Regions from separate parts of the Aggregatibacter sp. oral taxon 513 genome, predicted to be linked through region 3. Evidence: riboswitches for the same ligand, from Rfam matches in the RefSeq annotation. Region 3 holds a riboswitch; each other region holds the start of a gene.
What was found. Region 3 has a riboswitch for thiamine pyrophosphate ahead of thiE (thiamine phosphate synthase). Riboswitches for the same ligand answer to the same signal wherever they lie in the genome.

Region 1: it holds a riboswitch for thiamine pyrophosphate, as region 3 does, so the genes downstream of both, J5A60_RS07410 (ABC transporter ATP-binding protein) here and thiE (thiamine phosphate synthase) in region 3, are expected to answer to the same signal.
Region 2: it holds a riboswitch for thiamine pyrophosphate, as region 3 does, so the genes downstream of both, thiD (bifunctional hydroxymethylpyrimidine kinase/phosphomethylpyrimidine kinase) here and thiE (thiamine phosphate synthase) in region 3, are expected to answer to the same signal.

Annotation. Positions count from the first base shown of each region.
Region 1 covers NZ_CP072381.1:1,540,730-1,551,494, forward strand. The annotation lists gene J5A60_RS07390 (SprT family zinc-dependent metalloprotease) at 102-620, opposite strand; gene J5A60_RS07395 (autotransporter outer membrane beta-barrel domain-containing protein) at 832-3,639, shown strand; gene ispH (4-hydroxy-3-methylbut-2-enyl diphosphate reductase) at 3,824-4,768, opposite strand; gene lspA (signal peptidase II) at 4,765-5,265, opposite strand; TPP riboswitch at 5,443-5,530, shown strand; gene J5A60_RS07410 (ABC transporter ATP-binding protein) at 5,602-6,324, shown strand; gene J5A60_RS07415 (ABC transporter permease) at 6,321-7,067, shown strand; gene tenA (thiaminase II) at 7,076-7,723, shown strand; gene J5A60_RS07425 (ABC transporter substrate-binding protein) at 7,742-8,689, shown strand; gene ileS (isoleucine--tRNA ligase) at 8,758-10,765, opposite strand, start outside.
Region 2 covers NZ_CP072381.1:1,235,720-1,246,484, reverse strand. The annotation lists gene J5A60_RS05950 (lipopolysaccharide assembly protein LapB) at 12-2,198, shown strand; TPP riboswitch at 2,297-2,384, shown strand; gene thiD (bifunctional hydroxymethylpyrimidine kinase/phosphomethylpyrimidine kinase) at 2,512-3,321, shown strand; gene thiB (thiamine ABC transporter substrate binding subunit) at 3,343-4,347, shown strand; gene thiP (thiamine/thiamine pyrophosphate ABC transporter permease ThiP) at 4,356-5,999, shown strand; gene thiQ (thiamine ABC transporter ATP-binding protein) at 5,983-6,630, shown strand; gene bioB (biotin synthase BioB) at 6,676-7,680, shown strand; gene nagE (N-acetylglucosamine-specific PTS transporter subunit IIBC) at 7,761-9,227, opposite strand; gene J5A60_RS05915 (N-acetylneuraminate epimerase) at 9,426-10,559, opposite strand; gene J5A60_RS05910 (TRAP transporter large permease subunit) at 10,724-10,765, opposite strand, start outside.
Region 3 covers NZ_CP072381.1:1,708,983-1,719,747, forward strand. The annotation lists gene purM (phosphoribosylformylglycinamidine cyclo-ligase) at 1-432, shown strand, start outside; gene purN (phosphoribosylglycinamide formyltransferase) at 432-1,070, shown strand; gene J5A60_RS08200 (Cof-type HAD-IIB family hydrolase) at 1,106-1,921, opposite strand; gene J5A60_RS08205 (phosphoribosyltransferase family protein) at 2,076-2,762, shown strand; gene nfuA (Fe-S biogenesis protein NfuA) at 2,872-3,456, shown strand; partial or broken gene brnQ (branched-chain amino acid transport system II carrier protein) at 3,506-5,032, opposite strand; gene pyrG (glutamine hydrolyzing CTP synthase) at 5,058-6,692, shown strand; TPP riboswitch at 6,837-6,936, shown strand; gene thiE (thiamine phosphate synthase) at 6,995-7,657, shown strand; gene eno (phosphopyruvate hydratase) at 7,859-9,169, shown strand; gene ruvX (Holliday junction resolvase RuvX) at 9,268-9,687, opposite strand; gene J5A60_RS08240 (YqgE/AlgH family protein) at 9,687-10,244, opposite strand; gene rsmE (16S rRNA (uracil(1498)-N(3))-methyltransferase) at 10,261-10,765, opposite strand, start outside.

The DNA.
Region 1 (10,765 bases), 170 kb from region 3:
GAAAAATGACCGCACTTTTTTGTGAAGCAGATCGAGAAACGAGAAAAAAGAAGGTGTTTTTTTATGGGAAATAAGCCGAAACGAAGCAATAAACGGAGCGGTTAGTTTTCTTCATTTTCCACCCCAATCCAATTTAATTGGGTTTTACATTTGCGACAGAAATACACCGCACTTTCACGCTGAATTTTATTATGACGGCGGACGCTGAGCTTATGAGTTTGACAAGCACAGTGATATGTAAAGGTTTTTCCCTGCACGGAAGATAAATCAAATTGGTGGTAGGTTTCTGCGGGCAAATGGAATATCTCTTGCATCACAAATTGCCATTCTTTGCCATGAGGTTGCACATGGCCATAATGCTGATAAACCACAATATGGGCCAACTCATGCAATACCACTTGCTGAATAAATTCTTCCGAATTTTCCAACAATAAAGTGCGGTTAAAATTGATGGTATTTCGTTGCAAATAGGCAACACCTGCCTTGACACCTTTTAATTCATAATGAATTTGCGGAGGTATAAAAACTTGTTTGAAATATTCTTCCGTCACCTGTAAACCATATTGAATACGGCGGAGAATTTGCATTTTTACAATACGAAAATGATTTTCAGTTTGCATAACAAATAAATTGAGTTTAAAGGTTGTTGCATTTTTTAAATATAATAAAAAAATTAAAAATTAAAAATTAATTTATTCTTTTGATTTCAATTAATTATACATCAACATTCCATATGCATTAAATTGATTTTCCTGCTACAATTAGCATAATTTTTATACCAACAAAATGTTCTTTTCTATTTCTATATAACATAACAGGAGGAAACACATTATGTTACTTAATACCAAGGAAAAATTCAGAAAGACATTTCTGAGCACATTGATTGTCTCTTCTTTATCAATTCCTACACTGGCCGTTGCTGCTGATATCACGTTGGCTCCTATTGATAAAACCCAAGAAACGGGAGAGCCTGTAGGATATGAACCGACAGATAAAAACACGGTTATTACCAACGATGTTAAGATTGATATCACAGCAGATAAGAACAAACATGACAAAACTCGTCCTAAAGGCATTATTGTCCGTGGTGATAGAACATTAGATATTCAAGGTAAAACCAATGTTGATGTCACCTTTGTCAATGAAAACTGGCTTGATTTAGCCTCAGCTGATACCAATGCAGCTTATGGCATTGCAGTCGGTTATGATTGGCGTGGTGGTGCACCAACCGATACAGCAAAATTGACTTTACATGATGATGCTGAAATCAACGTTGATAACGGGCCAGGTACTAGACCTTTATTTGGTCACCAATTATCCGGAGTAAGAGTTTTCCAAAAAAATGGGGCTGTTCCAATTTTTAATTCCAAGAAAAAACTCACCATCAATGTGGAAGATAAAACAACCGCCAAAAATGGCAGTTATTTAGTCGGCATTTACATTAATGGTAATGGTGCAGAAGCCAATTTAAAAGATTCAGAGATTACAATCAAAGCTAATGGTACTTCTTCCGCCGCTATAAAAATCGGCAAACCTGGTGATAATATACCTGCCGATTATAAAGGTGCTGTAGTCAACTCTACCGGAAAAATGGTGCTTGATACGACAGCAACGAAAGATTCTGCAGCCGTTCGTCTCTTTGGCACAAAATCCCGCTTAATTGCTGATTCAGACACAAGTAGTGGTGAAATTAAATCAGGCAGCTCGGCTATCGTATTTGACACAATGGATGTCCTCCTACGTGGAGAAAAATATAGAGAACAAGAAGTTCGTTTAAATAATACTAAAATCAAAACGGTTTCAGATGACGCTTCCCTCATTGTTGCACAAGAAAATTTAGACGATGCAAAAGACGGTGATGCTAAATTCCTCCTCAAGGGTAAAGAAAGTGAAGCGAAAGCTGCTAAAAATGGTTGGTTAGTAGAAGCAAAAGCCGGTCAATTGAGAACATCTAACCTCAGTGTTGCTATCGATAATCAAGCAAAAGTTATTGGTTTAATGCATCAAGGTTCTAATGCCAACGAGAACTCTAAATTAGATGTTAAATTAGACAATCAAGCTACTTGGGAACTGGCCCAAAAAGAAGATGAAGCTGAACAACGTTCTACCATTAATGCGTTAACGCTAAATAATGGTAGTGTATTGGATGCTTCTAAACACATCCCTACAGGCTCTGCCGGAACAGATTATAAAGTCAAACTGGTTAAACAAGACGGTTCTGACGGCACATTAACCAATAATAATAGTGAAATCACACTTGCCAATGGTTCTTACGGAGACAAATTCACTGTGGAAGGCAACTACACAGCGAATAACGGCGTTCTAAAAGTGAATACTCAGTGGAATACCAATGATCCGAATAACGGCAAATCTGACTTGTTAGAAGTCACCGGCAATGTAGAAGGTGTAACAAAAGTTGTGAGCCTAAAAGCAAATGGTGCGGAAAACTTAGTTGACGGTTCTATTGGCTCTATCGCTTCAGATTTAGGCAAAAACAGTACCGCAGTTATTCGTGTCCAAGGCTCAAGCAATTTACATAACTTTACCGGTATGACAAGAACCACCGGTGCAGGTGAACTACAATTAGCTTCTAAACGAGTCGGTAACGCAACCGAATATTTCTGGACAGTGACTTCAACAAATGGTGACGCAATTTATGTACCTTCCGTACCGGGCTACACACTTGCGCCAAAATTGAACTTAGAAGTGGGCTATGAAACAGTCGGCACATTACACCAACGTCGCGGTGAAAATCAGGCGCTTTCTTGGGAAAAATCTCAAGCAAACAACCAAACTTGGGGACGTATTATCGGTAAACACCTTGCTTTGGATGGTAAAGAGCGTTTGAACCTAACGGCTAACCTTTCCGGTTTCCAATTCGGTCACGACTTTGATGTTACTTCTACTGAAAACGGCGGAAAACGTTTAACCGGTATTTATGCGGGTTACACGCACGCAAATTCAAAATTCTATGACGAATATCGTGCTGAAAATGGTGTTGTCCTTAATGACAAATACACCGGCAAAGCGAAAACCGAAAACTTCCATGCCGGCGTAACACATACGCGTTATGCTGAAAATGGCAGCTACTTAGACTTAGTGGGTCAACTTTCTTGGGTGAAAAATAAATATTACGCTCTTGATTCACAAGCTAAAAACCACGGTTTCGGCGTTGCATTATCAAGCGAAGTTGGTCATCCATTTGCTTTAGGTAAAGAAAAAATGAATAACGGTGACAGCTGGATCATTGAACCGCAAGCACAGTTAATCTATCAATACCTAGGATTAAGCCGCTTCAACGATGATCTACGTTCTGTACACCAAGACAAACAACACGGTTTACGTGGTCGCGTAGGTGCACGTCTTGCTTACAACGATCTAACCGCTCGTGAAAAAGTCAGAACCCTTTATTTCACTGCAAACTTATGGCATGACTTCAGAAATACTGCCGGTAGCAACATTGGTGCAGATAATATCAATGAAAAATTTGCGAAAACTTGGGGGGAATTTGGTGTAGGTACTCAACTTGCAACTAGTGCTAACTCACATATTTATGCAGATGTTCGCTACGAACACTCTTTAAGTGGCGCAAAACGTCAAGGCTATAAAGGCTCTGTCGGCATTAAATATTCTTGGTAATCCAAGTGTGAATTAACGTAAGTTACTCTTAATTTAAAGCGGATAAATGACAATAACATTTATCCGCTTTTTATTTCAGCTTGTCTCTTTACGCTTTTTAACAAAGAAAAAGTGCGGTCAATATTCAAAACGTTTCAAATATTGACCGTACTTTCTTTTCATCTTTAGCAAGTGTTGGAGAGAATTAACTCACCTCTTTTACGCGCAATTCTTTTGGCACTTCAAAGAACATATTTTCTTCTAGCCCCTGCAATTCTTCTACATCCGTGACGCCAAATTCTTTCATACGCGCAATCACCGATTGCACTAATTCTTCCGGCGCGGAAGCACCCGCGGTGACACCAATGGTTTGCACGCCATTAAACCAATCCGGCTGAATATCATTGGGATCATCAATTAACTTGGACGCCACCCCCATTCGAGAAGCCAACTCCGCCAAACGGTTAGAGTTAGAGGAGTTTTTGGAGCCTACCACGACCACTAAATCCGATTGTTTTGCCAGTTCACGCACCGCCTGTTGACGATTGGTTGTGGCATAACAAATGTCGTTTTTATGCGGGCCTTGAATCGCAGGATATTTTTCTTTTAACGCGCTGATGGTTTCCGCCGTGTCATCTAAAGACAGCGTGGTTTGCGTCATAAAGGTTAAATCATCGTTGTGGCTCACCGGGAGGTTAGCAATATCCTCAATACTTTCAATGAGATAAATGCCGCCCTCTTGGTTGCCGTATTGCCCCATGGTGCCTTCCACTTCCGGATGGCCTTTGTGCCCGATGAGAATCGCTTTCGTGCCTTTTTTACTGGCACGCGCCACTTGCATATGTACTTTGGTCACCAACGGACAAGTTGCATCAAAGACTTTCAAGCGACGATCTTTGGCTTCTTGGCGTACTGCTTGGGATACGCCATGAGCGGAGAAAATTACAATGGCACCATCCGGCACTTCGCTCAGTTCTTCTACAAAAATAGCCCCACGCTCACGCAAGCCGTTCACCACAAAACGGTTATGCACCACTTCGTGACGTACATAAATGGGCGCACCATGAATTTCCAACGCCAATTCAACAATACTGATGGCACGATCGACGCCGGCACAAAAACCGCGTGGGTTGGCTAAAATTATCTTCATTTTTGACCGCTCTTTTGTTTATTCTTATCACCTTTAAAGGCATCTAATGCCAGTAAACCGGCGCCGATACAAATGGCAATATCTGCCACATTAAAAACCGGGTAATGATAAATGTCCCAATAAAAATCAAAGAAATCCACCACAAAACCGTTGTAGGCACGATCCACCATATTAGCAAGTGCACCACCAATAATCAGGGCATAAGCTGAATTTTGTAATTTTTGGTCGGCACGATTTTTCTTCATGAAATACGCCAGCATCAGAGAAATACTAATCGCCAACAGAATAAAGAAATATTTTTGCCAACCATCGTGATCCGCCAAAAAGCTGAATGCCGCGCCATAATTTCGTACATAAGTGAGATTAAACACCGGCAGAACATTCACGCTTTCATACAAATCAAATTTTTGTACCACGATATATTTCGTCAGCAAATCAAGCAAAAAAGCGACCGCACTTAGCCAGAGAAAAGAGAGTCCGGATTTTTGTTGGGACATAGTTTTTCCTAAATAAAATCATTATCAAAATTAGGTTGCCATTCTAGCACAAGGCAAGGTTTTATACAGAAAAACTGATTTGGAACATCATGAAAGAACAGAATTTCTCTATGACGGGGATCACAAAATTTAACAGCGCAATTTGTTTTTCCTGCTCTTTTTCGATAGACTCTGCGCCATTATTAGTCGGGGTGCCATTGGCTGAGATAATACCCGTGAACCTGAAACAGTTAACACTGACGTAGGAAACTAAATCATGTCTATATTGCCATTCTTTTTAAAAACATTCTTAAAATCCACCGCACTTTTCTGCCTCCCTCGCTAAGTTAGCCTGCGATGCATTGTCTCGATATCCAACATCTATGCTTGCAATTCGATCACAAGCCGCTGTTTGTCGATCTTCATTTTCGTGTAGAACAAGGGGAATGGGTTGTGCTACTTGGGCGTTCCGGTGTAGGGAAATCCACCTTACTTCGCGCCATTGCAGGATTGGAAAATGCAGCGATTACACAAGGGCATATCCAATTTGCCCCTCATACCAAAGCGGCTTGGTTAGCACAGCAAGACAGTTTATTCCCATGGCTTTCTGTGTTGAATAACGTGCAGTTGGCGCAGCACCTTAGCGGTCAGAAAAATGCCAAAACCCAAGAGAAAGCCAAAGAACTATTACATGCCGTCGGCATGGCGGCTCATTGGCATAAACCTTGTTATCAACTTTCCGGCGGACAACGTCAACGGGTGGCACTGGCCCGCACCTTAATGCAAGATGCCGATTTAATTTTAATGGACGAACCCTTTTCCGCCCTGGATGCGGTCACCCGTTTACAGTTACAAAATCTTGCCTGCGAACTGTTGCAAGGGAAAACGGTGATTTTGGTAACCCATGATCCGCAAGAAGCCATTCGTTTAGGCGAAAAAATTTATGTATTGCAAGGACAACCGGTGCAAATAAAACAGGTTGCTCAATTAGATCCCATAAAGCCCCATCAGCTTCACCAAGAGGCGCTGTGGTCGCTACAAAATAAGCTTATCGAACAATTAATGGCGGAGCCAACATGAAAAAAATAGCCCGTCTTATCTTATTAAGCGCCCTGTTCATTGCGTTCTGGCAAGGCATTATCAGTCTGTTTGATGTGCCGCCCTACTTATTGCCTACCCCGCTTGCTGTATGGCAACGATTAATGACGCAAGCGGACTTGCTCTTCATGCATGCCCAAATTACGTTGCTGGAAATTTTGTTAGGCTTATTTTTCGGTTTTCTATTCGGGCTATCCTCTGCGCTACTACTTACTCTTTCCCGCAAAATCTCGGCTTTCTTAATGCCATTATTAGTGATTTCACAAGCTATTCCGGTGTTTGCTATCGCGCCATTACTGGTGTTGTGGCTTGGTTATGGCATGGCATCCAAAATCACCATGGCGATTTTGATTATCTATTTTCCCGTCACGGCAGCCTGCTATGACGGCCTACGCAACACACCGAAACCCTGGCTTCAACTTGCCCAAACCTTGCGTATTTCACCTGCGGCAATGCTATTTAAAGTGCGTTTACCGGCGGCATTGCCCGCATTAGCATCAGGATTACGCATTGCCGTCTCCATTGCGCCCATTGGCGCCATTGTGGGGGAATGGGTCGGTTCTTCGGAAGGATTGGGCTATTTAATGTTACAAGCCAATGCCCGAATACAAATCGACTTAATGTTTGCGGCGCTATTTTTACTTTTACTCATGGCGCTTTGCCTGTATTTCATCGTGGATAAATTACTGCGCAAAGCCCTGCCGTGGGTAAGCTATGTGCATTAGGAGGAAAAATGCTCAACCAACTGATTAAAAACGCCCAGCCTTATTGGCAACAATATGTAGAACATGACTTTGTCAAACAGTTGGCAAATGGCACCTTGCCGGCAGAGTGCTTTCGTCATTATTTAAAACAGGATTACCTTTACCTGTTTCATTACAGTCGTGCATTTGCCTTGGGTATCTTTAAAGCCAAAGACTTTAGCCAAATGGAAATACCTCGAAAAAGCCTTGAAAGTATTTGTCAGGAAATTCAATTACATTTGGCCTATTGCCGACAATGGGGCATCAGTGAAGCGGAAATATTTGCCACCCAAGAAAGCGCCGCTTGTATTGCCTATACTCGCTATTTATTAGATTGCGGTGCCAGCGGCGGTTTAGCTGAAATTTATGCGGCCATTACGCCTTGTGCCGTAGGCTACGCACAAATCGCACGCTATATCACAGAAAACTACCCGCGCTTAGCCAATAATCCGTATCAAACTTGGATCGACACCTATGCTTCGGAGGCTTTTCAACAAGAAGCGGAAGAAACGTCTAACTTTTTGACCGCACTTTGTGCTGAATTTACGCCATCCCAACAAAACCAGATTCAACACATCTTTACGACGGCCACCCGCATGGAAATTGCCTTCTGGCAAATGGGGTTGGATCTCGCTTAACCACAAAAAGGAGCTACTATGAAAAAACATATTCTTTCAACATTGATTATCGGCGCGCTTTCACTTAGCGTTCAAGCCGCTGAAAAACAAAAACTATCTTTAATGCTGGATTGGTTTGTCAACCCGGATCACGCGGCGTTGATCGTTGCACAGCAAAAAGGCTTTTTTGCCGAACATAATCTGGAAGTGGATATTATTGAGCCTGCCGATCCATCGCTACCGCCTAAATTGGTCGCCGCCGGCAAAACAGATTTAGCCGTAGATTATCAACCGCAACTGCATATTCAAATAGATGAAAAACTACCTTTAGTGCGTATTGCGACATTGGCAGATTCTCCGCTAAACAGCTTGGTCACGTTAGAAAACAGCGGCATCAAAACCTTAGCGGATTTGAAAGGAAAGAAAATTGGCTATTCCGTTAGCGGTTTTGAAACAGCACTGCTGGATGCCATGTTGAAGTCGGCCAATTTAAGTAATAAAGATGTCCAACTGATTAACGTGAATTGGTCTCTCTCCCCTTCTTTAATTAGCAAACAAGTGGATGTGGTTATAGGTTCATTCCGCAATTTTGAATTGAATCAATTAGCCATTGAAGGTTATCAAGGTAAGGCGTTTTTCCCTGAACAGCATGGCGTGCCGACCTATGATGAATTAATTATCGTCGCCAATAAAGACAAGATTCATGAAGCGAAATACAAAGATTTTATCAGCGCGCTACAACAAGCCACCGATTACCTTTATGCACACCCGGAAGAAAGTTGGCAGCTTTTTGTCAGCTATAAACCGACAGAATTGGATAACGAGCTTAACCGCCGCGCCTGGAAAGACACGCTGCCTTATTTGAGTAAACAACCGGGTAGCTTTAATAAAGCGAACTATGAAAAAATGGCGGACTTTATGTTGCAACAAGGATTATTGAAATCGAAAACGGCGGTAGAACATTACGCCACGGAACTGAAAAAATAAATAAATGCTTTACGATCAAAAAGTGCGGTCAATTTTGACCGCACTTTTATTTAGACTTTACTGCATGATTAAGCGAAACGTCTCACTTCGCCGTTACCTGCAACGTTTTCTACGCAACGCGGGCAAAGTGTCGGATGTTCCGGATTCACGCCGATTTTGTCGGAATAATGCCAGCAACGTGGACATTTTTCACCGTTAGAACGTACAACACTTACTGCAATCCCCTCTAACTCGCCAACAGCCACATCTGCCGGTTTGTCTGCTAATGCTTTCACTTCCGCTTTTGAGGTAATTAACACGAAACGTAATTCATTGCCTAATTGTTCTAACAAGGCACGATATTCATCGTTAGCATAAACGGTCACTTCCGCTTCCAAACCGCCACCGATCACTTTGTCGTTACGGGCGATTTCTAACACACGGTTCACTTCAGAACGTACTTTGATCAGTTGCTGCCAGTAAGCATCATCTAATTTTTCGTTCGCACCCAAGCCGAATAAGCCTTCATAGAATTCTTCAGTGAAGACGAATTCTGCACGTGCAGTTGCCGTTTGTGGCAAGTAGCCCCACACTTCATCTGCGGTGAAGGAAAGGATCGGTGCCATCCAACGTACCAATGCTTCCGCGATGTGCCATAAAGCGGTTTGGCAACTACGGCGCGCAAGGCTGTCTGCTTTGGTGGTGTATTGACGATCTTTGATAATATCAAGGTAGAACGAGCCCATTTCCACCGAACAGAAACGCATTAAGCGTTGCACCACGGCGTGGAATTGATAGTTATCATAAGCATCTTTGATTTCGTTTTGTGCTTCTAATGCACAAGCCACCGCCCAACGATCCAAGCTCATCATTTCTTCCGGTTTAACTGCATCACGTTGCGGATCGAAACCATTTAAGTTAGCTAATAAGAAACGTGCCGTGTTACGAATACGACGATAGCTGTCCGCCGCACGTTTTAAGATTTCATCAGAAACGGTCATTTCACCGGTATAGTCGGTAGAAGCCACCCATAAACGTAAAATGTCGCCACCGAATTTATCCATCACTTCTTGTGGCGTCACGATGTTGCCGATGGATTTTGACATTTTGCGGCCTTGACCATCCACGGTGAAGCCGTGAGTTAATACTTGTTTGTATGGTGCTTTGCTGTCTGTTGCGGTAGAAAGCATTAAAGAAGACATAAACCAACCACGGTGTTGGTCGGAACCTTCCAAATACATATCGATATCTTGACCATTAAATTCCGGACGATTCGCCACCACAGAAGAATAGGTTGATCCTGAGTCAAACCATACGTCAAGGGTATCAGGCACTTTACGATAGGTTTCTGCATCGGCGCCTAATAATTCTTTTTCGTCTAAATCCCACCATGCTTGAATACCGGCTTTCTCTACGCGTTTAGCCACTTCTTCAAGTAATTCTAAGGTGCGTGGGTGAAGTTCTTCGGTTTCTTTGTGCACGAATAACGTCATCGGCACGCCCCAAGTACGCTGACGGGAAATACACCAGTCCGGGCGGTTTTCCACCATTTTTTCGATACGCGCTTGACCCCAATCCGGAATCCAGCGAACTTGTTTGATTTCACCTAAGGCTTGTTGGCGTAAACCTTGTGTTTCCATGCCAATAAACCATTGTGGTGTCGCACGGAAAATAATTGGGGTTTTATGGCGCCAGCAGTGTGGGTAGCTGTGTTTGATTTTCTCAACTTTTAATAAGTTGCCCACTTCTTGCAATTTTTCAACAACCAATGGATTCGCTTCAAATACGCCTTTACCTGCAAAGAATTCAGTGGTTGAAATAAATTTACCGTCATTCGATACAAGACCCGCCATTGGTAAATTATATTTTTGTCCTACAATAAAGTCGTCCAAACCATGATCCGGTGCAGTGTGTACTAAACCTGTACCGCCATCGGTAGTCACGTGATCGCCTAAAATCACCGGCACAGTGAAATCATAGAACGGATGGTTAAAGCGTACTAACTCAAGCGCTTGACCTTTTACGGCCCCTAAAATTTCAACTTGTTCTACACCCACGGCTTTCGCCACCGATTCCACTAATTCAGCGGCTAAGATC
Region 2 (10,765 bases), 470 kb from region 3:
AGGGAATACCCATGCCACAAGACGGAATGAACCAATTATTTTTACGAGCCCTAGCACTAGAAGAACAAGGGAAATTAGAGGAGGCGATTGAGTTTTACCAGTTAATAAAGCGGGAAAGTTCTCCTAAATTTTTTGCTCAGGCTCAATATAATTTAGCACTTATTTGGCAAAAAAAAGGCGAGCAAGAAAAGGCGATTGCTATCTATGAAACCATTCAACGAGAAGATAACCCAAAAGCTTTTGCTAAGGCTCTGTTTAATTTAGGTTTTCTTTGGGAAGAAAAAGGCGATCAGGAAAAGGCGATTGCGGCTTATGAAGCTATTCATCGGGAAGATGATAAGGAAACTTTTGCTAAGGCTCTGTTTAATTTAGGTTTTCTTTGGAAAGAAAAAGGAGAACAGAAAAAAGCAGCGGCTACCTATCAAACTATTCAGCGGGAAGATTACCCGAAGGCTTTTGCGCGAGCTCAATTGGGTTTAGCTGAGATTTGGGAAGAAAAAGGCGAGCAGGAAAAGGCGATTGCGGCTTATGAAGCTATTCATCGGGAAGATGATAAGGAAACTTTTGCTAAAGCTCAATATAATTTGGCGGTTATGTGGGAAGAAAAAGGAGAACAGAAAAAAGCAGCGGCTACCTATAAAACTATTCAGCGGGAAGATTACCCGAAGGCTTTTGCGCGAGCTCAATTGGGTTTAGCTGAGATTTGGGAAGAAAAAGGCGAGCAGGAAAAGGCGATTGCTGCCTATGAAGTGATTCAACGGGAAGATGACAAGCAAATTTTTGCTCTTGCTCAATGGAATGTAGGGATTATTTGGGCAGAAAAAGGAGAGCAGGAAAAGGAGGTTGCAGCGTATAAGGCGATTCACCGGGAAGATTCTCCAAAACTTTTTGCTCTGGCTCAATGGAATTTAGCTAAAGTTTGGGCTGATAACGGCAAATGGAAGAAATCGGTAAATATTCTTCTAAATATAAAAAGAAGTGATTCCCAGCATTTGTATTCAAGAATTACAGAAATGTTACTTAATAGTTTTATTCCTGAATTAATTAAGAAGGGACACCGTGCTGGCAAGTTTGTTAATAATATTTTTGAAAGAGTAAAGTTTGATTATCGTCATGATATTTTAAAATTTATTTTTAAAAGTAAAGATATTCATCTTTTAAAGATATTGGACCGTGTTACAGAAATATTAAATGAACTAAAAATAGAAACTTTGGCGAGTGAGGATTTTGAGAAAAATATAGCACATTATACTCGACCATTGATTGGTTTTTCTTTATTAAATCCTACTGAGGAAAAAAGTTCATCTAAATTTAGATTGAGTACGATTAAAGGGGTGAATGATCCTACGGAGGGCACTATTTTAAAGGATTTCTTAAACTATGGTAAAAAAAGTGAAGATGATTTAATCACATTTATTAGTTGTTTTACATTTAACCACGACAGCCTTAATCAATTTAGATTGTATGGGAAAGAAAAGGGACAAGAGGCTTCAGGGATTAGTTTGGTGTTTGAGAGAGATAAATTTTTTAATCAAGAGGTGAGTGCTTTCAATACGTTAAGTCATCAAAATGCGCCTTTTAAAACGGAGGTATTTCTTGATAATAAAAAAATTGATGAAAAGCAGGGAGAGAGTAATAAGCCTAACCCTATATTGGTTTCTAAACTACCCCTTTACCGTTGCATTTATTTAGAGTCCTATTCAGATAATAAACCTTTTTATTTACAACTTGCTCAAAGAGAGGAACTGACATTTTATAGAGAAGATGAAAAGTCAAAACCTTCTACCCGCTGGAAAATATATAAGAAAAAAATAGATCAAATTGAGAAAAATGTTAGGGAGAAACTTACGGAGATAAAAGAAGAAATTTCAAAATTATCTTCAGATGAGAAAACCCATGAAATTTTAGATAAAATTCTTTTGCCATTAAGATATTTAGTGAAACATTCGGCTTTTAAAGAAGAACAGGAGTGTCGTATTATTTACATTGCTAGTATTTGTGATGATAAAATTCAAATGAATCCGGAACAGGGACAAATGTATGTTGAATACGAACAGGATGTAAAAAAGGCAATTCATAAAATATATCTTTCCTCGGGTTCTGAGAAGTATAAGGATCATTTTAGAAAGCTGCTCAATGATGAAAAAGGAAATATGGTGATGAGTTCAACGAATCCTTTTAGAGTAAAATCTTCTTAGCTTTTTGTACATTTAAAGCACCTTATTTCCCCAAGGTGCTTCTCTCCCCACCCAACAATCCCCTTGCCCTTCCTCAGCAAAATAGATAGACTGAACCCCGTTATTAGTCGGGGTGCTTTGTGCTGAGATCATACCCGTGAACCTGATACAGTTAATACTGACGTAGGAAACTAACGAGAAAATCACACTTCCTTTCTTTTTCTCCACATCTTCTTCATTCGTCATTATTGCTGATTATCTTTTTTCATTAAAAAAGGAACAATGATGCAATATGCGTTTTGTCGTTCTGTGCCGGTAAATGGCGGGGGACGTTATGAGTAAAGTCGCGCAGGCGTTGACCATTGCCGGCTCAGATAGCGGCGGTGGTGCCGGCATTCAGGCTGATTTAAAAACCTTTCAAATGCGTGGTGTGTTTGGCACCTCGGTGATTACGGCCGTCACGGCGCAAAACACCTTAGGCGTCTTTGATATTCACGCCATCCCCCTTCAAACCATTCAAAGCCAGCTGAAAGCGATTGCTGATGATTTCACGATTAGCGCCTTTAAAATCGGTATGTTAGGCACAGCAGAGATTATCGAATGTGTCGCTGAGGCATTAAATCAGTATTACTTCGGCATGTTGGTGTTAGATCCTGTTATGATCGCAAAAGGCGGTGCGCCATTGTTGCAACAAAGTGCGGTCGATTCTTTGAATACATTTTTATTGCCGTTGGCCGATGTGATTACGCCGAACTTGCCGGAAGCTAAAGCACTAACAGGCGTGGAGGTCATTGACGATCAAACGGCGCAACAAGCAGCACAAATTTTGCAGGCGCGTGGTGTGAAAACGGTGGTGATTAAAGGCGGACACAGCGCGCATTCACAAAGTGCGGTATGTCGTGATTGGGTTTTTACTCCTAGCGCACAATTTACTTTAGAACGCCCACGTTATGCGACAGCGCAAACCCATGGTACGGGTTGCACGTTCTCCGCTTGTATGACGGCGGAGCTTGCCAAAGGCGTTTCCGTGGAACAGGCAATTAAAACCGCAAAAGACTACATTACTGCGGCAATTAGCCATCCGTTAAATATCGGCCATGGACATGGACCGACCAATCATTGGGCTTATCAAAATAAAATGTAATTTAGACTGAGGAACAGACACATGAAAAAAACAACGTTAATTTTGACCGCACTTTCTTTATACACCGGTATGGCATTGGCGAATCATTACGAAGAAACCGTGAATATTTATACTTACGATTCTTTTACGTCTGATTGGGGCGCTGGCCTGAAAGTAAAACAAGCATTTGAACAGCAATTCCCACTTTGCAAGGTGAATTATATGCCATTTGAAAGCGGCGGCACGTTGTTTAACCGCGTGCGTCTGGAAGGGCATAAAACCAAAGCGGATATCGTGTTAGGCTTGGATAATTTTGTATTGGATGAAGCGAAAAAAAGCCAATTATTTGATTCAAATAGCATCGACTTAAGCCAACTTTCTTTGCCAAATCAATGGACGGATAACACGTTCTTGCCTTACGATTTCGGCACATACGCCTTTGTCTATGACAAAAATAAAGTGAAAAATCCACCGAAAAGCCTAAAAGAATTGGTAGAGCGTGAAGATTTACGTGTGATCTATCAAGATCCGCGCACCAGCAGCGTGGGACGGGGGTTATTAGTGTGGATGAATACGGTTTATCCGGCAGACCAAGTGGCGCAAGCCTGGCAACAACTTGCCAAACACACAGTTACGGTGGGCAAGGGCTGGTCTGACACTTACGGCGCATTCTTGAAAGGGGAGGCAGATGTCGTATTAAGTTACACCACTTCGCCGTTATACCATCAATTATTTGAAAATAAAGAGAATTATGCGGCAACCACGTTTGCTGAAGGCAATGTGATGCAAGTAGAATTGGCAGCGCGAATCGCAGAGCATAAAAATCAATGTGCTGATTATTTCATGGATTTTTTACTGACACCGGAAGCGCAAAAGCCGATTGTCACGGCAAACGTGATGTTCCCGGTGATCCAAGCGCCGGTTGAACCGCACTTTGATGCCCTAAAAGAAACTGTGTTGAAGCAGTCTTTTTTGAATACCTCCAATATTAGCCCAGAAACGTTGCGGAATTGGATTAATCAATGGCAAACCACATTAACTAAATAATTCGAACGATGTTTTGGTTGTCTCGTTCATTGTTTACCCGCTTATTTTTTTCTAGCCCGCAATTCCGCCCGCGTCATTATGTGGGCGGAATTAGCGTTATTTTGCTGATTTCGTTGCTTTATGGCTTTGCCATGCGTGCCGTGTTGGCGCAGGGCACTGAATTTCAGTGGCAACAGTTCTTTGCCGATCGCTATTTGCATCACGTTATTGCGTTTAGCTTCGGACAAGCGTTGCTTTCTGCGTTGTTATCCCTGTTCTTCGGTGTGCTACTCGCTCGCGCTTTTTATTATGTGGAATTTGTCGGTAAAGCCTTTTTGCTGAAAATCATGTCGCTGACTTTTGTGTTGCCGGTGTTGGTGGCGATTTTCGGCTTAATTGGCATTTATGGCGCCTCCGGTTGGATTGCACAACTCTTGCATTTTTGGGACCGCACTTGGACGGGCAGCATTTACGGCTTGTCGGGGATTTTAATTGCGCATCTTTTCTTTAACATTCCGCTGGCAACCAAACTGTTTTTACAAAGTTTGGAAAGCATTCCTTATGAACAGCATCAGTTGGCGGCACAACTGAATATTCGTGGTTGGCGTTTTGTGCGATTGGTGGAATGGCATGCACTGCGTCGTCAGATGTTGCCGACTTTCAGCTTGATTTTTATGCTCTGTTTTACCAGTTTTACGGTGGTGCTCACCTTAGGCGGTGGGCCGCAATATACCACGCTAGAAACGGCGATTTATCAGGCGATTTTATTTGAATTTGATTTGCCAAAAGCGGCAGTGTTTGCCTTATTGCAGTTTGTGTTTTGTTTGCTGCTATTTACGTTTAGTAGTCTGTTCAACACTACCTCACAAACCACGTTAAGCAGCCCGTATCGTTGGCTGAGTCCATCGAAAAGTGCGGTCAAAATTTTCCATGTTTTTTTGCTCGGCGTTTTTGTGTGTTTTATGTTGTCGCCGTTGTTAAATATTTTGTTTAGCGCACTGACATCAGGCAAGTGGCTGACGGCGTGGCACAATCCGCAACTGTGGAAAGCCTTAACCTACTCGTTAACTATTGCGCCTGCGTCCGCCTTGCTGGCATTGCTCATGGCGGTGGCATTGTTGTTACTCTCACGCCGTTTGCAATGGCTGTATTATGTAAAAACAGCGCAATTTATTCTCAATGCCGGCATGGTGATTTTGGCGATTCCCATTTTGGTATTGGCGATGGGGTTATTTTTATTGTTGCGTGACGTAGATTTTACCAATGCCCATTTATTTGCCATTGTTGTTGCGTGTAACGCCTTGAGTGCCATGCCTTTCGTACTGCGCATTTTAACTGAGCCATTCAACAACAATATGTTGTATTACGAACGTTTGTGTAACTCCCTTGGGATTGTTGGCTGGCAACGTTTTTGTCTAATTGAATGGCATTCACTTCGTACACCAATAAACTATGCGCTTGCCTTGGCATTTGCGCTTTCGTTGGGGGATTTCACGGCGATTGCGTTGTTCGGTAACCAAGAATTTACTTCGTTGCCCCATTTGTTATATCAACAATTAGGCAGTTATCGCCATCAAGAAGCTGCTGTTACCGCAGGTATTTTGCTGTTATTATGCGGTGCCATTTTTGCTTTAATTGAACATCAAAAGGAACAACATGATTCGCTTAGATAACGTATTTTTAGCTGATGACACATTGCCGATGTCGTTTGATTTGCAGGTGGCGGTAGGAGAGCGTATTGCCATTGTTGGGCCAAGCGGTGCGGGTAAAAGTACGTTGTTAAATTTAATTGCCGGTTTCGTGTTGCCAACACAAGGCAAGATTTGGTTAAACAGTGAAAACTATACGCGTAGCGCGCCGTATGAGCGGCCTGTGTCCATGTTGTTTCAAGAGAACAATTTATTTCCGCATTTAACCGTGCAACAAAATTTGGCATTGGGCTTAAAAACAAGCTTAAAATTAACCGCACTTGAGCAAGATCAGATCGAACGGTTTGCTGATGCGGTAGGATTAACATCCTTTTTATCCCGTCTGCCAAACAGTTTGTCGGGCGGACAAAAACAACGGGTCGCATTGGCGCGTTGTTTGTTGCGTGATAAACCGATTTTGTTGTTGGACGAACCGTTTTCTGCGCTCGATCCTGAGTTGAGACTGGAAATGCTCAATTTGATTGATGAACTTTGCCACAATAAAAAGCTGACGTTGTTGCTTGTCACGCACCAACCATCAGAATTGACGGGCAAAGTGGATCGTATGCTTCGCATTGAAAATGGTCGGATAAGCCAGCAAGAAAAATGCGCTTAAAATGCACCGCACTTTTTATTTACTTTGTTTTACTTAAGGAGACCTATGTCAACTAGTACCTTACAAATTTACTCCATCACACCGCATCCAACCGCAGAATATTGGTCGGTGTGCAAAGTAGAAGCCCTATTTGAAACCCCATTTTTAGATTTGGTTTATCGTGCGGCACAAGTTCATCGCAAAAACTTCAACCCGCGTGCCATTCAGCTTTCTACCTTAATGTCGATTAAAACCGGCGGCTGTCCGGAGGATTGTGGTTATTGCCCGCAATCGGCGCGTTACCATACAGGCGTCCAAAATCAAGAATTATTAAACGTGGAAGACATCGTGGCGAAAGCCAAAATCGCGAAGGCGCGTGGTGCAGGTCGCTTCTGCATGGGCGCCGCATGGCGTGGGCCGAAACCGAAAGACATTGCCAAAGTGACGGAAATTATCAAAGCGGTAAAAGCACTGGGGATGGAAACTTGCGGTACTTTTGGTTTATTGCAAGATGGCATGGCGGAAGAATTAAAAGACGCGGGCTTGGATTACTACAACCACAACCTAGACACAGCCCCGGAACATTATAGCGAAGTGATCGGCACACGCCGTTTTGACGATCGTATCAGTACCTTAGGCAAAGTGCGCAAAGCCGGCTTGAAAGTATGTTGTGGCGGGATTGTAGGTATGAACGAAACCCGCAAAGAACGAGCGGGACTTATTGCCAGCCTAGCGAATTTGGATCCGCAACCGGAATCCGTGCCAATCAACCAATTAGTGAAAATCGAAGGTACACCGCTTGCTGACGCAGAAGAACTAGATTGGACAGAATTTGTGCGCACCATTGCCGTAGCACGCATTACCATGCCAAACAGTTACGTCCGCTTATCCGCTGGCCGCCAAGGCATGAGCGAAGAAATGCAAGCAATGTGCTTCATGGCGGGAGCTAACTCCATTTTCTACGGCGACAAACTACTTGTTACCGGTAACCCAGAAGAAGACGGCGACCGTTTATTGATGGAAAAACTTGATTTAGAACCGGAAACGGAAGAGAACAAGCATCTGCGTTGATGATTAATTAAAACATATAAAAAAGCCACTTTGATTCCAAAGTGGCTTTTTTTGTTTACGGATTTTTTGGGTATTTGAAATTACTTCAATTGTCCTTTAATCGCCTCAGCAACGAATTCTGCTTCAGGACCAAGGATAACTTGTAACCCGTCGTTACCAAGTTTGACGTTACCTTTGGAACCGAGGGATTTAAGTTGTGCTTCGTCAATTTTGCTACGATCCGCCAGGGTCAAACGTAAGCGAGTGATACACGCGTCAACGGTTTTTAGGTTATCGGCACCGCCTAAAGCGTCGATAAATTTAACCGCTCTTTCTTCACGAGAATGATTGTGTTCACTTTGTTCTTCTTTTGGCTCTTCAGCTTCCTCGGTACGACCGATGGTTTTTAAGTTGAAGGCTTGGATAGCAAAGCGGAAAACGACATAGTAAATGGTGAAGAAGACTAAGCCTTGTACCAATAACATGTACCAGTCAACGGCTAATGGGTTACGTGAAGATAACACCATATCCACTAAACCTGCGCTGAAGCCGAAGCCCGCAATCCAGTGCATGCTCGCTGCGATAAACACGGAAATACCGGTTAATAGCGCGTGTAACACATAAAGAATCGGTGCCACGAACATGAAGGAGAATTCAAGCGGTTCGGTGATACCGGTGAAGAAGGAAGCAAATGCACCTGCTAACATGATGGAAGCCACTTTCACTTTTTGGCTTGGTTTTGCACATTGGTAAATTGCCAATGCCGCACCCGGTAAACCGAACATCATGACAGGGAAGAAACCAGCTTGATACATACCGGTCACACCCACCGTAGCGGTGCCTTCAGCGATGGATTTTGCACCACCTAAGAAATTCGGAATATCGTTAATACCAGCGACGTCAAACCAGAATACAGAGTTTAATGCGTGGTGTAAGCCAACCGGAATTAATAGACGGTTGAAGAAACCGTAAATACCCGCACCCACTGCGCCTAAATCTTTGATGGATTCACCGAAAGACACTAGTGCGTTGAAGATGTAAGGCCATACATAAAGCAGAATGAAAGAAAGCGCAATCATGGCGAAAGAGACCACAATCGGCACTAAACGTTTTCCGCTAAAGAAGGACAGAGCTTTTGGCAACTCTACTTGGTAGAAACGGTTGTAAAGTTCAGCAGAAAGCACACCGATTAAGATCCCGATAAATTGGTTATTGATTTTACCGAAAGCGGCAGGTACTTGAGTTGGGTCAAGATGTTGTAATTGTGCCACGCCACCCGGTGCAAGTAGAGTGGTCACCACATAGTAACCCACTAAACCGGAAAGAGCGGCAGAACCGTGTTTGTCTTTGGATAAACCGAAAGCAACACCCACGGCAAATAATAAGCCCATGTTGTCGATGATGGCAGCACCGGATTTGATGAGCAAGGCGGCAAGCTGACTATTTGCCCCCCAACCATCTGGGTCTAGCCAATAACCAATACCCATTAGTACAGCAGCTGCCGGTAATACGGCAACCGGTACCATTAAGGCTTGCCCGATTTTTTGGGCATAACTGAGAATACTCATAAGAACTCCTTTAATTTATTGATTCCATAAAATAATTTTTTAGGCCTGCGTAGCATAGCGCAATCAGATTTCTTTTTTCAAATGAAAAGGCGTGTATTTGTGAAGTTATTACAGCTCTGTTGGCGTTGTGCTAAGCAGGTTAAAAATAAAATAACGGATCAAGCGTACTTAATCCGTTAAATTGATACTAAAAGAAGATTATTCTACTTTTAATTGTTTGCCGTCATAGCTCATGGTTTGAACAGATGTTAACGCTTTGCCGCCTTCTGTTTCACCGCCGATGAGCAACACTTTGTTGTCATAAGATACGGCAACACCGTAACCGATACCTGCAGGTAATTCGCCGACAATTTTCCATTTACCGTTGTTAAGTGTGTAAATGTCTTTATGCCACGCTTTGCTCAAGCCTTTGTGAGCGTGGAGCATACCTTCTTTGAATTGTTTCACTGAACCTGGGAAGTTTGCACCACCGGTGACTAAGTAATGACCGTGGCTGTAACCTGCCATCGCACCGGCTAAACCATCTTGGCTTTGACCTTTTGGTGCAGGTAAATCAGGTAAGTTTTTCCATTGAACGCCTTTCGCCGTGAATTTACCGGAATGGGTTTCTGCAGTACGCAAGCCCGGTTTGATTTCACCGTTTACAACAACCAAGTCATTGCCTTGAATAGTAAATGCAGCACCTGCGCGACCAGAGAATGGTACACGACCTTCGTTGCGCCATTTGTTAGTGGATGGCTCATAGCTTAATAATTCAGTTGTGAAGAAATAATCTTCAGGGCGTTGTTCGAAATACGCTTTGGTGATTTCGTCTTTTTTCGCTTTGTCTTCACCTGCAGCAACAGTGTCTTGGAAGAAACCGTTGAAAATAGACAAGTTAGAACCACCCACGATATACACTTTATCACCGTGTGATGCGCCGGTAGAGCCTACTAAACCGCGTGGTGAGCGGGTTGGTAATTTGCTCCAAGTATTATCAGCCGGGTTATAGCTGTAAGCATCGTTGACTAATTGTAATTCGCCTTTTTCATTTTTTTGTAATCCGCCGAATACATATAATTTGCCGTCAACAGCCGCAGCCACCGGTTGGTTACGATCGCCACCTGGGAATACGGCGATTTCTTTCCATTGCGCGTTCGGCGTTTTTAAGTCTAATGCATAGAATTTGTCACCGCCTGTACCTAAGCCCACATAAACAGTGTCGCCAATTAACGCACCGGCACCGCTTTTAATACCGACCGGTAAGTCAGGATAAGCGGCTGCTTGTGCTGTCGCAGCAAAAGTGGTTGCAGCAAAGAAGAGTGCAGCTAATGTTGTTTTTTGAAATTTCATAATAAACCTCGTTTTTGAGTTATTGTTTGCTATTCGTAAACGGCTTGAATAGGTTTTTATGTTTTGAAATTACGGATGCTTAGACAGGTTCGCAACCGTAATCTCTTTGGTTAAGCAAAGTGCGGTTGAAATTTACTACGTTCTGCAACCGCACTTTTAGGTTCCTAAGGTATTAACAAATTCGGAATGAATGTGATGATACTTGG
Region 3 (10,765 bases):
GGTGTGAACCCTGCTGAAGCCCAATTAGAGGGCCGTCCATTAGCCGACCATGTACTGGCACCGACAAAAATCTACGTAAAATCCATTCTACAATTAATCAAACACGTGAATGTTCACGCTATCGCTCACTTAACCGGTGGCGGTTTCTGGGAAAATATCCCGCGCGTATTACCAAACAGCGTCAAAGCGGTGATCAATGAAAACAGCTGGCAATGGCCGACAGTATTTAATTGGTTGCAACAACAAGGCAATATCACCGACTACGAAATGTATCGCACCTTTAACTGTGGGGTGGGTATGGTGATTGCATTGCCACAAGAAGACGTGGAAACTGCATTAGGTCTGCTACAACAGGCAGGTGAAACCGCTTGGGTCATCGGGGATATTCAACATCTCGCTAATGAAAACGAACCGCAAGTTGTTATTCGTTAATGAAAAAAATCGTTGTTCTTATTTCCGGTTATGGCGCGAATTTACAGGCGATTATTGATGCTTGTGAATCGCGCTATATTGACGGTGAAGTCGTTGGCGTATTCAGCAATCAAGCGGATGCCTTTGGGCTACAGCGGGCGAAAAGTGCGGGTATTTTTTACCGCACTTTTTTGCGTAGCAATTATGCCGACAATCTCGCCATGGATCGCCATATCGCAGATGAAATCGACAATCTCGGTGCAGATTTAATTGTGCTGGCCGGCTACATGAAAATCCTCACGGCAGAATTTACCCAACGCTTTGCGGGAAAAATTCTCAACATTCACCCTTCCTTATTGCCAAAATATCCCGGGCTACATACCTATCAACGCGCTATCGAAGCCGGTGAGACGGAACACGGCATGACCATTCATTTTGTCAATGAAGAAGTGGATGGCGGCGCCATTGTGCTACAAGCCAAAGTGCCTATTTTTGCCGAAGATGATATTGCAGATATTGAGCAACGGGTCAAAGAACAAGAAATTCGTTTTTATCCGTTGGCAATAAAATGGTTTGCTGAGGGAAGACTCAAGTTAATCGACAACCATGCCTATTTAGACGGCAACCGCTTACCACCGCAAGGTTATGCGATTGACTAAAGATATAAAAAACGCGCTTTTCAGCGCGTTATTTTTTATTCGTCAATTAATCCGGCTTTGAGTAAAAACCGATAAATGCCGTCTTGGTCAAGCTGTTCCGCCACATGATCGGCAATCGCTTTGAGTTTTTCATGTCCATTGCCCATCGCCACACCTACGCCCACGGTGCTTAACATTTCCAAATCGTTTAATTGATCACCGAACGCCATCACATTATCCATCTGTAGTCCCAAATGCTTGACCACCGCTTGAATACCACGTGCTTTCGAGCCTTCTGCATCAAATAAATCCACAGAATCTTCATGCCAACGCACCACGCGCAAGCCATCTAATACGCCTGAATTCCGCACCAACTCATCCTGTTCCGCGCGATAAAACGGCAGCACTTGGCTAACATCATTTGTTTCAAAAAAGGCTTTATCCACGATGTAATCTTTCAAGATCGGATCCATCGCAAACTGCACCACTGAATTCCGCTCTGAAACCGCCACCGTATGATCCGCGACAAACGCATAAGGCATATTATGTTGCTCAAAAAAATGCACTAAACGGCGAATTTTTTCCGTTGGAATCACATGTTTCTCAATGACTTGCCCGCGATAACTCGCCATTTGCCCGTTCATGGTCACAAACAAATCGATGCCTTCCTGCTCTATCACCTGCTTCAATTTATGCGGGAAAGCACAACGAGTACGCCCTGTGGCAATGGCAGGAATAATGCCATTTTCTTTCAACTTACGCATAAACACCGGCACCGTTGCCGGCAGAAAATCACGTTCTTTCATAAACAACGTATCGTCAATATCAAAAAAGACCACTTTGATTTGGTCTCGATAATTCGGGATTGTCATGCTTTTCTCTTCTATTAAATTCACTGTCTGGCAGAAATGTTGCCTGATTTTAGCATTTTTGCGAGGCAGATCCTAAAATCGGGCAAAAAAACAACGAAAAAAAGCACCGCACTTTATGATGTGCCGGTTTTCTTAATCAAGTGCGGTCGCTTTTATGAACGTTTTTCAATCCAGCTGCGTGCATTGCCATGCGCCTCTTAAACTTGCCAAACATGGCTTATGTAGCCGTTGTAATCGAACGATTCGGCGTTTTCCTTATTGTGGTTGCTGTGGTTCAGAACTGATGGAAAACGCCTTGCACTGCGGCAACTGTTTACAGCAGGAACCGGCGTGGGATCGCATGGTCATCATCGGGCGTTACAACGAACCGCTTTCCACGCTGATTCATCGCTTTAAATTTCAAAAACAATTTCAACTCGACCGCACTTTAGCGCGCCTGCTGTATTTGGCCATCCGCGAAACTCGACGAAATCATCAATTGCCTTTGCCTGAGGTGATCCTGCCTGTGCCGTTACATCATGTTCGGCAATGGCAACGGGGATATAACCAAGCGGACTTATTGGCGCGTCAACTGAGCCAATGGCTCAAGGTTCCCGTCAAAAACGACTTAATTACTCGTACCAAACGCACACCGACCCAACGAGGCCTTAGTGCCAAAGATCGACGTCAAAATCTCAAAAATGCCTTTCAACTTTCCGATAAAGCCAGAGATTTTCCTTATCGTCATGTTGCCTTAATAGACGATGTGATCACCACCGGTTCTACGTTAAACGAAATCGCCAAGTTATTACGCAAAGCGAATGTGACACATATTCAAGTGTGGGGGCTGGCCCGAACATAAAACGCATGATAAGGCAGCGGCATTTTTTATTACACCAAAAGGTGGAAAAAAAACCGCATGAAGCGTATCATATCCGACAAATTTAATTAGGTTTTATCGTGGGAGCGTTATGCAACAAATTACCATTTCAGCGGAAGCACAAGCACATTTCCGCCGTTTATTAGATCAGCAAGAAGAAGGCACTAACATTCGTATTTTCGTCGTCAACCCTGGTACGCCTAATGCGGAATGTGGCGTCTCTTATTGCCCACCAAACTCAGTGGAAGCGAGCGACACAGAATTCAAATACGACACCTTTTCTGCCTTTGTGGATGACATCAGTCTGCCATTTTTGGAAGACGCAGAAATCGACTATGTTACGGAAGAATTAGGCGCACAACTCACCTTAAAAGCACCAAACGCCAAAATGCGTAAAGTGGCAGATGATGCGCCGTTAATCGAACGCGTGGAATATGTCATTCAAACCCAAATCAACCCGCAATTAGCAAGCCACGGCGGCAAAATCACCTTATTGGAAATCACCGATGACGGGTATGCGATTCTACAATTCGGTGGTGGTTGCAACGGTTGCTCCATGGTGGATGTCACCTTGAAGGACGGCGTAGAAAAACAATTAATCAGCCTCTTCCCGGATGAATTAAAAGGCGCAAAAGATGTGACGGAACATCAACGCGGCGAACATTCTTATTATTAAACCAAAATAAAAAACCACCGAAAAGGTGGTTTTTTGTTGTCTGTGAAAACTATTTTGCACGTTTACCAACCAACATGGTTAAGAACATCACGACTAATGCCGGCACTAACCACGCCAAACCATTATCATATAATGGGAAATTGCCAAGGAATTGTTTCACGCCGTCAGACAATAATCCCACGTTATTTAAGCTGTCGCACAGACTAAAACACACGGTGACCGCAATCGTGGCGTTATAGGTTAATTTCACGCATGGTAATTTAGCACGGACGAATTGCAACACCACCAACATGATTGCCACCGGATAAATTAATAACAATGCCGGAATGGTCACTTGTAATAATTTCGTTAAGCCGTTTTCGGAAATGATGGTCGTCATGATAGTAAATACCACTACCCAAAAGGAGTACGGTAAGCGGTTAGAGAATTTAGCAAAATAGTAAGCACAAGCACTGGTCACGCCCACTAAGGTGGTTAAACTGGCCAAGAAGATGATACCGGACATGATCCAAGAACCTTCTTTGCCAAATAACACGTTTACATAACGAGAGAAAATTTGACCTCCGTTACTGGCGCCTTGCGCTACTTGGTCACTGGTCGCACCAAGATAGAAAAGGGAAAAATAAAGTGCGGCTAATAAAACCACTGAAATGCAGCCGGCAGAAATGGTGTAGCGCATGATTTTTTGCGGTTCAGTGACGTTTTTCGCACTTAACGCACGGGCAACAATGCCGCCGAAAGCAATTGCCGCTAAGACATCCATGGTTTGATAACCGCTGATTAACCCGGTAGTTAATGCTGAGCTGTCCGCATAACTTTTGCTTGGTGCAGCAATATCAGACAAGGGAGACATAAAGACTGTCACGGTCACTACCACTAATAACACCAATAAGGCTGGGGTCATAAATTTGCCTACGCTGGAAATAATGGTGTTTGGTTTTAGCATGAATAACATAGCAATAATGTTAAAGACTACGGCAAAAATCAGGTGATTTGCCGGTGTATCCGTGACAATCTCTAACGGCACCAACGCCATTTCATAGGCTACGTTGGTAATTCGCGGCATCGCAAACGTAGAACCGATGACTAAATATAAGGTGGCTAAAAATAAAATTTCAGCCCATTTGGGTAGGTCGCGAGTGAGTTCTTCGCCACGCCCTAAAACAGACACAATTACTAAGGTGATAAATGGCATTAACACGCCTGTCACCACAAAACCTAATGCCGCAGTCGCCCAATGCTGCCCGGCGGTATAACCTTCCATCGGTGGGAAAATAATGTTTCCTGCACCTAAAAACAGGGCAAAAATCATCATACCTAAAACAATAATATCTTTACGTGAAAACATAATAAATTTCTCTTGTGATAAAAAATAAATTTCTCTTTTGTTATAAAAATTTGGCGGATTTTACACCAAAAATGGGGAAATTTCGTAATAAAACATAAAAAAAGTGTGATATTTTTCCACCGCACTTTCTGTCAAATCCGCAAGCGCGGCGATTGAGTTCATCCGACCTTTGTTGTAAACTACGCTCCCGTCTTGATAGATTATCTTTATTCTAATTTTTCCATTCATTCCAATAGTAACAAACAGGTTTCTTATGGCTACCAATTATATTTTCGTCACAGGCGGCGTGGTTTCTTCGCTTGGTAAAGGTATTGCAGCGGCGTCCCTTGCGGCAATCTTAGAAGCGCGTGGCTTGAACGTCACAATCATGAAACTCGACCCTTATATCAACGTCGATCCGGGCACGATGAGCCCGACCCAGCACGGTGAAGTTTTCGTGACCCAAGACGGCGCGGAAACCGATTTAGATTTAGGTCACTACGAACGTTTTATTCGTACAAAAATGACCAAACGTAACAACTTCACAACCGGTAAAATCTATTCTGAAGTGTTACGCAAAGAGCGTCGCGGAGATTATTTAGGCGCCACCATTCAAGTGATTCCACACATTACCAACGAAATTAAAGCACGCGTGATTGATGGCGCAGCGGGACATGATGTGGCTATCGTGGAAGTGGGTGGTACCGTAGGCGATATTGAATCCCTCCCGTTCTTAGAAGCATTGCGTCAGCTTGCCGTACAAGTAGGACGTGAACGCACGATTTTCATGCACTTAACGCTTGTTCCTTATATTCCGACCGCCGGCGAAGTCAAAACCAAACCGACACAACATTCTGTGAAAGAATTGTTGTCCATCGGCATTCAACCGGACGTGCTGATTTGCCGTTCCGACCGCATGATTCCGCCAAATGAACGCGCCAAAATTGCGTTATTCTGTAACGTACCGGAACGCGCGGTGATTTCTCTGAAAGATGTGTCTTCCATTTACCAAATTCCGGCACTCTTGAAATCTCAAGGATTGGACGATTTCATTTGCAATCGCTTCCACTTAACTTGCCCGGAGGCCGATTTATCCGAATGGGAACAAGTATTGTATCAACAAGCCAACCCGACAGGCGAAGTCACTATCGGTATGGTGGGTAAATACACCGAATTACCGGATGCGTATAAATCCGTGAACGAAGCCCTAAAACACGCCGGTTTAAAAAATCGCTTGAGCGTAAATATCAAATACATCGACTCACAAGATGTAGAAACCAAAGGCGTTGACATCTTAAAAGGTTTAGACGGTATTTTAGTGCCGGGTGGCTTCGGCTATCGTGGTGTGGAAGGCAAAATCCTCACAGCTAAATATGCGCGTGAAAACAATATTCCGTATTTAGGTATTTGCTTAGGTATGCAAGTGGCGCTCATCGAGTTCGCCCGTAATGTTGCCGGCATGACCCAGGCAAACTCTTCCGAATTCGACCGCACTTGTCCGCAACCGGTGGTAGGTTTAATCACCGAATGGCAAAATGCGGAAGGCAATACGGAGGTCCGTAGTGATGAATCTGATTTAGGTGGCACCATGCGTCTTGGCGCACAAAAATGCCATTTAATTGAAGGCAGCTTAGCACGTCAATTATACGGTGCAGAAACCATTGAAGAACGCCATCGTCACCGTTACGAAGTCAATAACGTATTGCTTCCACAAATCGAAAAAGCAGGCTTAAAAGTGACCGGTTTATCCGCCGATAAAAAACTGGTGGAAATCATTGAAGTGCCAAACCACCCTTGGTTTGTCGCTTGCCAATTCCACCCGGAATTCACCTCTACGCCACGTGACGGTCACCCGTTATTCGAAGGCTTTGTGAAAGCGGCAAAAACCAATCAGAAAAAATCTGACTAACGGCTTTCTGAAAAATTGAAATGAAAGTGCGATCAGAAAAACACTTGGATTTTTGACCGCACTTTTTTATTTTCTCGCCGTGATCCACTTCACAAAAAATGGCCTTTGCTCTTGTTCTGCCTCTTGTCTTTCACTATATTGAGAACCCTCTTGTCGGAGTGCCGGAAGGCTGAGATCGCAATGAATGCGAGATCCGTGGAACCTGTGGGTTAATCCCCGCGTAGGGAACAAGTTATTAGCCATTTACATTTCATCACACCTTCCGCGCAAGCTACTTTTTATTCATCTTATCGGAGATTACCATGTCGGAAGCCGTGTCTCATTTATCAGAAATCATCCCGCCCAAAGCCCCTTTTGCACCCACCGAATTTAAGTTGGGCTTGTATGTCATCGTGGACAGTTATGAATGGGTTGAAAGGCTCATTCACGCCGGCGTGAAAACGTTACAAATTCGTATTAAAGATCGCACTGCAGAACAGGCGGAAGAGGAAATTGCGCGCTGTATTACCTTAGCCAAACAGTATCAAGTTCGGTTATTTGTAGATGATTTTTGGCCGTTGGCAATTAAGTATCAGGCTTATGGCGTCCATCTTGGGCAGGAGGATTTGCTCACAGCGGATTTAAACGCCATCCAACAAGCGGGGCTACGTCTCGGTGTCTCAACCCACAATCAAGAAGAAGTCGATCTGGTGTTACCGTTGCGCCCCTCTTATGTTGCCCTCGGACATATTTTCCCGACACAAACCAAAGAGATGCCTTCCGCCCCTCAAGGCGTTGCTAATTTGGCCGCACAGGTGAAAAACTTAGGTAAAATGCCGACTGTCGCAATCGGCGGCATCAGTGCTTCGCATTTTCCTGATATTTTGGACACCGGGGTAGGCAGCATAGCCGTGATTTCCGCTGTAACCAAAACGCAAGACTGGCAACGTGCGGTGAAAAATTTACTGCAATATTTTGCCGAATGACGAGACATTTTCGTTCAAATTCGTGGTGAAATAGCTTGAAAAATTCATCTTAAAATTGAACCGCACTTCAGACGCCAGAAAACATAGAGCAAAATCAAATTGTCTGTAGTTTTTGCAAGACAAAGGAACAAAATAGCTTTATGATACCGACATTTTTAGAGCAAACTAACCCGTTTTAATTAACTTAATGAGGAAAATAAAATGGCAAAAATCGTTAAAGTCATTGGTCGCGAAATTATCGACTCTCGTGGTAACCCAACAGTGGAAGCCGAAGTGCATTTAGAAGGCGGATTCGTCGGTCTTGCAGCGGCGCCATCAGGTGCATCTACCGGTTCTCGCGAAGCGTTAGAATTACGTGACGGCGACAAATCCCGCTTCTTAGGTAAAGGCGTATTAAAAGCGGTTGCCGCAGTAAACGGCCCGATTGCTGAAGCAATTCTTGGTAAAGATGCGTCTAACCAAGCTGAAATCGACCAAATCATGATCGATTTAGATGGCACTGACAACAAATCTAACTTCGGTGCAAACTCCATCTTAGCGGTATCCTTAGCAAACGCAAAAGCAGCCGCAGCGTCTAAAGGTTTACCACTTTACGCTTACATCGCAGAACTTAACGGCACGCCAGGCGTTTACGCTATGCCATTACCAATGATGAACATCATCAACGGTGGTGAGCACGCAGACAACAACGTTGATATCCAAGAATTCATGATCCAACCGGTTGGTGCGAAAACCTTACGTGAAGCACTTCGTATCGGTGCAGAAGTGTTCCACAATCTTGCAAAAGTATTAAAATCTAAAGGCATGAGCACAGCTGTCGGTGATGAAGGTGGTTTCGCACCAAACTTAGCCTCTAATGCAGACGCGTTAGCCTGTATCAAAGAAGCAGTAGAAAAAGCAGGTTATGTATTAGGTAAAGACGTGACTTTAGCCATGGACTGCGCATCTTCTGAATTCTACAACAAAGAAACTGGCAAATATGAAATGAAAGGCGAAGGCCGTTCATTCACTTCTCAAGAGTTCACACACTATCTTGAAGAATTAACCAAACAATACCCAATCGTGTCTATCGAAGACGGTCAAGACGAATCTGACTGGGAAGGCTTCGCATACCAAACTAAAGTGTTAGGCGACCGCGTTCAATTAGTGGGTGACGACTTATTCGTAACTAACACCAAAATCTTAAAAGAAGGTATCGAAAAAGGTATCGCAAACTCCATCTTAATCAAGTTCAACCAAATCGGTTCTTTAAGTGAAACCTTGGCTGCGATTAAAATGGCGAAAGATGCTGGTTACACTGCTGTGATCTCTCACCGTTCCGGTGAAACTGAAGACGCAACTATTGCTGACTTAGCAGTGGGTACCGCAGCAGGTCAAATCAAAACCGGTTCTATGAGCCGTTCTGACCGTATTGCGAAATACAACCAATTAATCCGTATCGAAGAAGCATTAGAACGCGCAGGTACACCAGCGCCGTTCCCAGGCTTGAAAGCGGTTAAAGGTCAAGCTTAATTAATAACCATCGCGGTTATTAAAACGCGCTAAAAAAACACCGCACTTTTTGTTGAAAGATAAAAAGTGCGGTGATTTTTTATGTATTTTATGACCAGTCACTCAACGTAATTTTCAAACCAACTTTCTAAAATCAAGCAGGCTGAAATGCCATCCACTTTACTTTTATTGAGCGCGCGATAACCGCCCCGCTCGAAAATCTCGCTACGGGCTTCTGTGGTAGTTAATCGTTCGTCCTGTAACTCCACCGGCAAATTGAAACGCCCATGAAGACGGTTAGCAAATTTTTTTGCCCGTAAAGTTAACGGCTGTTCCGTGCCGTCCATGTTCAATGGTAACCCCACCACAAGTCGTTCAGGTTGCCAATCTTGAATACACTTTTCAATGGCTTCCCAGTTTGGAATACCGTCTTGCGCCTTGAATGCGGGTAAGGATTGCGCCGTGCCGGTAATACTTTGCCCGACCGCACAACCGATACTTTTTGTGCCGAAATCAAAGGCGATAACCGTAATGCCCATTAACTGTGCCCTACCTGACCGGCAAAATTATGGGAATCAATACCTAACAATTGATTTGCTGCAAGCCAGCGCTCTTCGTACGGCAAATCAAATAAAATCTGCTCGGTTGCTGGTACAACTAACCAAGAGTTATTCATAATTTCCCGTTCCAACTGATTCGGTTCCCAACTCGCACAACCAAGTGCCACCAAGTATTTTTCCGGCTCCAATAACGTACCAAAAGTATCCACGACATCCGCTGAAGTCGTCAGCATGAGGTTGTCGTTCACCCGATAACTATGATCAAAAGGCTCATGGGTGTTGGTATGCAAAATAAAACCACGATCAACATTGACCGGCCCGCCGGCAAGTACCAACTTATCACTATAAGTGCGGTTGCTAACCATCATGAAATTCATCTTGGCACCCAACTCCGCAATACTTAAATCTGTCGGTTGATTTAATACCAATCCCATAGAACCTTTTTCATTATGTTCACAGATATAAATCACCGAGCGGTAAAAATAACTGTCATCTAAATTGGGCATAGCAATCAAGAGATGATCTTGTAAATCCATCATATTTCGTTTTTCTCTATCCTAAATCACCAAAACACACTTGCAAGGCGGTAATTGCCGCCATCGCTGCGGTTTCAGTGCGTAATACACGTTTTCCTAATAAGACTTCCACAAAGCCATGTTCCTCGGTTTGTGCAATTTCTTGTGGGGACAAACCGCCTTCCGAACCGATTAATAAGCGAACCCCCGCCTTAGGGATTGCCGGCAGAGTACGAATGGAATAACTGGCTCTTGGATGTAAATTTAATTTGAGTGCGTCATCTGGTTCGGCACACCATTGTTGTAATTTCATTAACGGACGAATTTCCGGGATGGTATTCCGTCCGCACTGTTCGCAGGCAGCAATCGCAATTTTTTGCCATTGCTGAATTTTTTTCTCCATGCGTTCACCGTCTAATTTCACGCCACAACGTTCCGACCACAGAGGCGTAATGACATTCACACCCAGTTCAACGGATTTCTGAATCGTAAATTCCATGCGTTCCCCACGGGAAATCACTTGTCCTAAATGGATCGCAAGT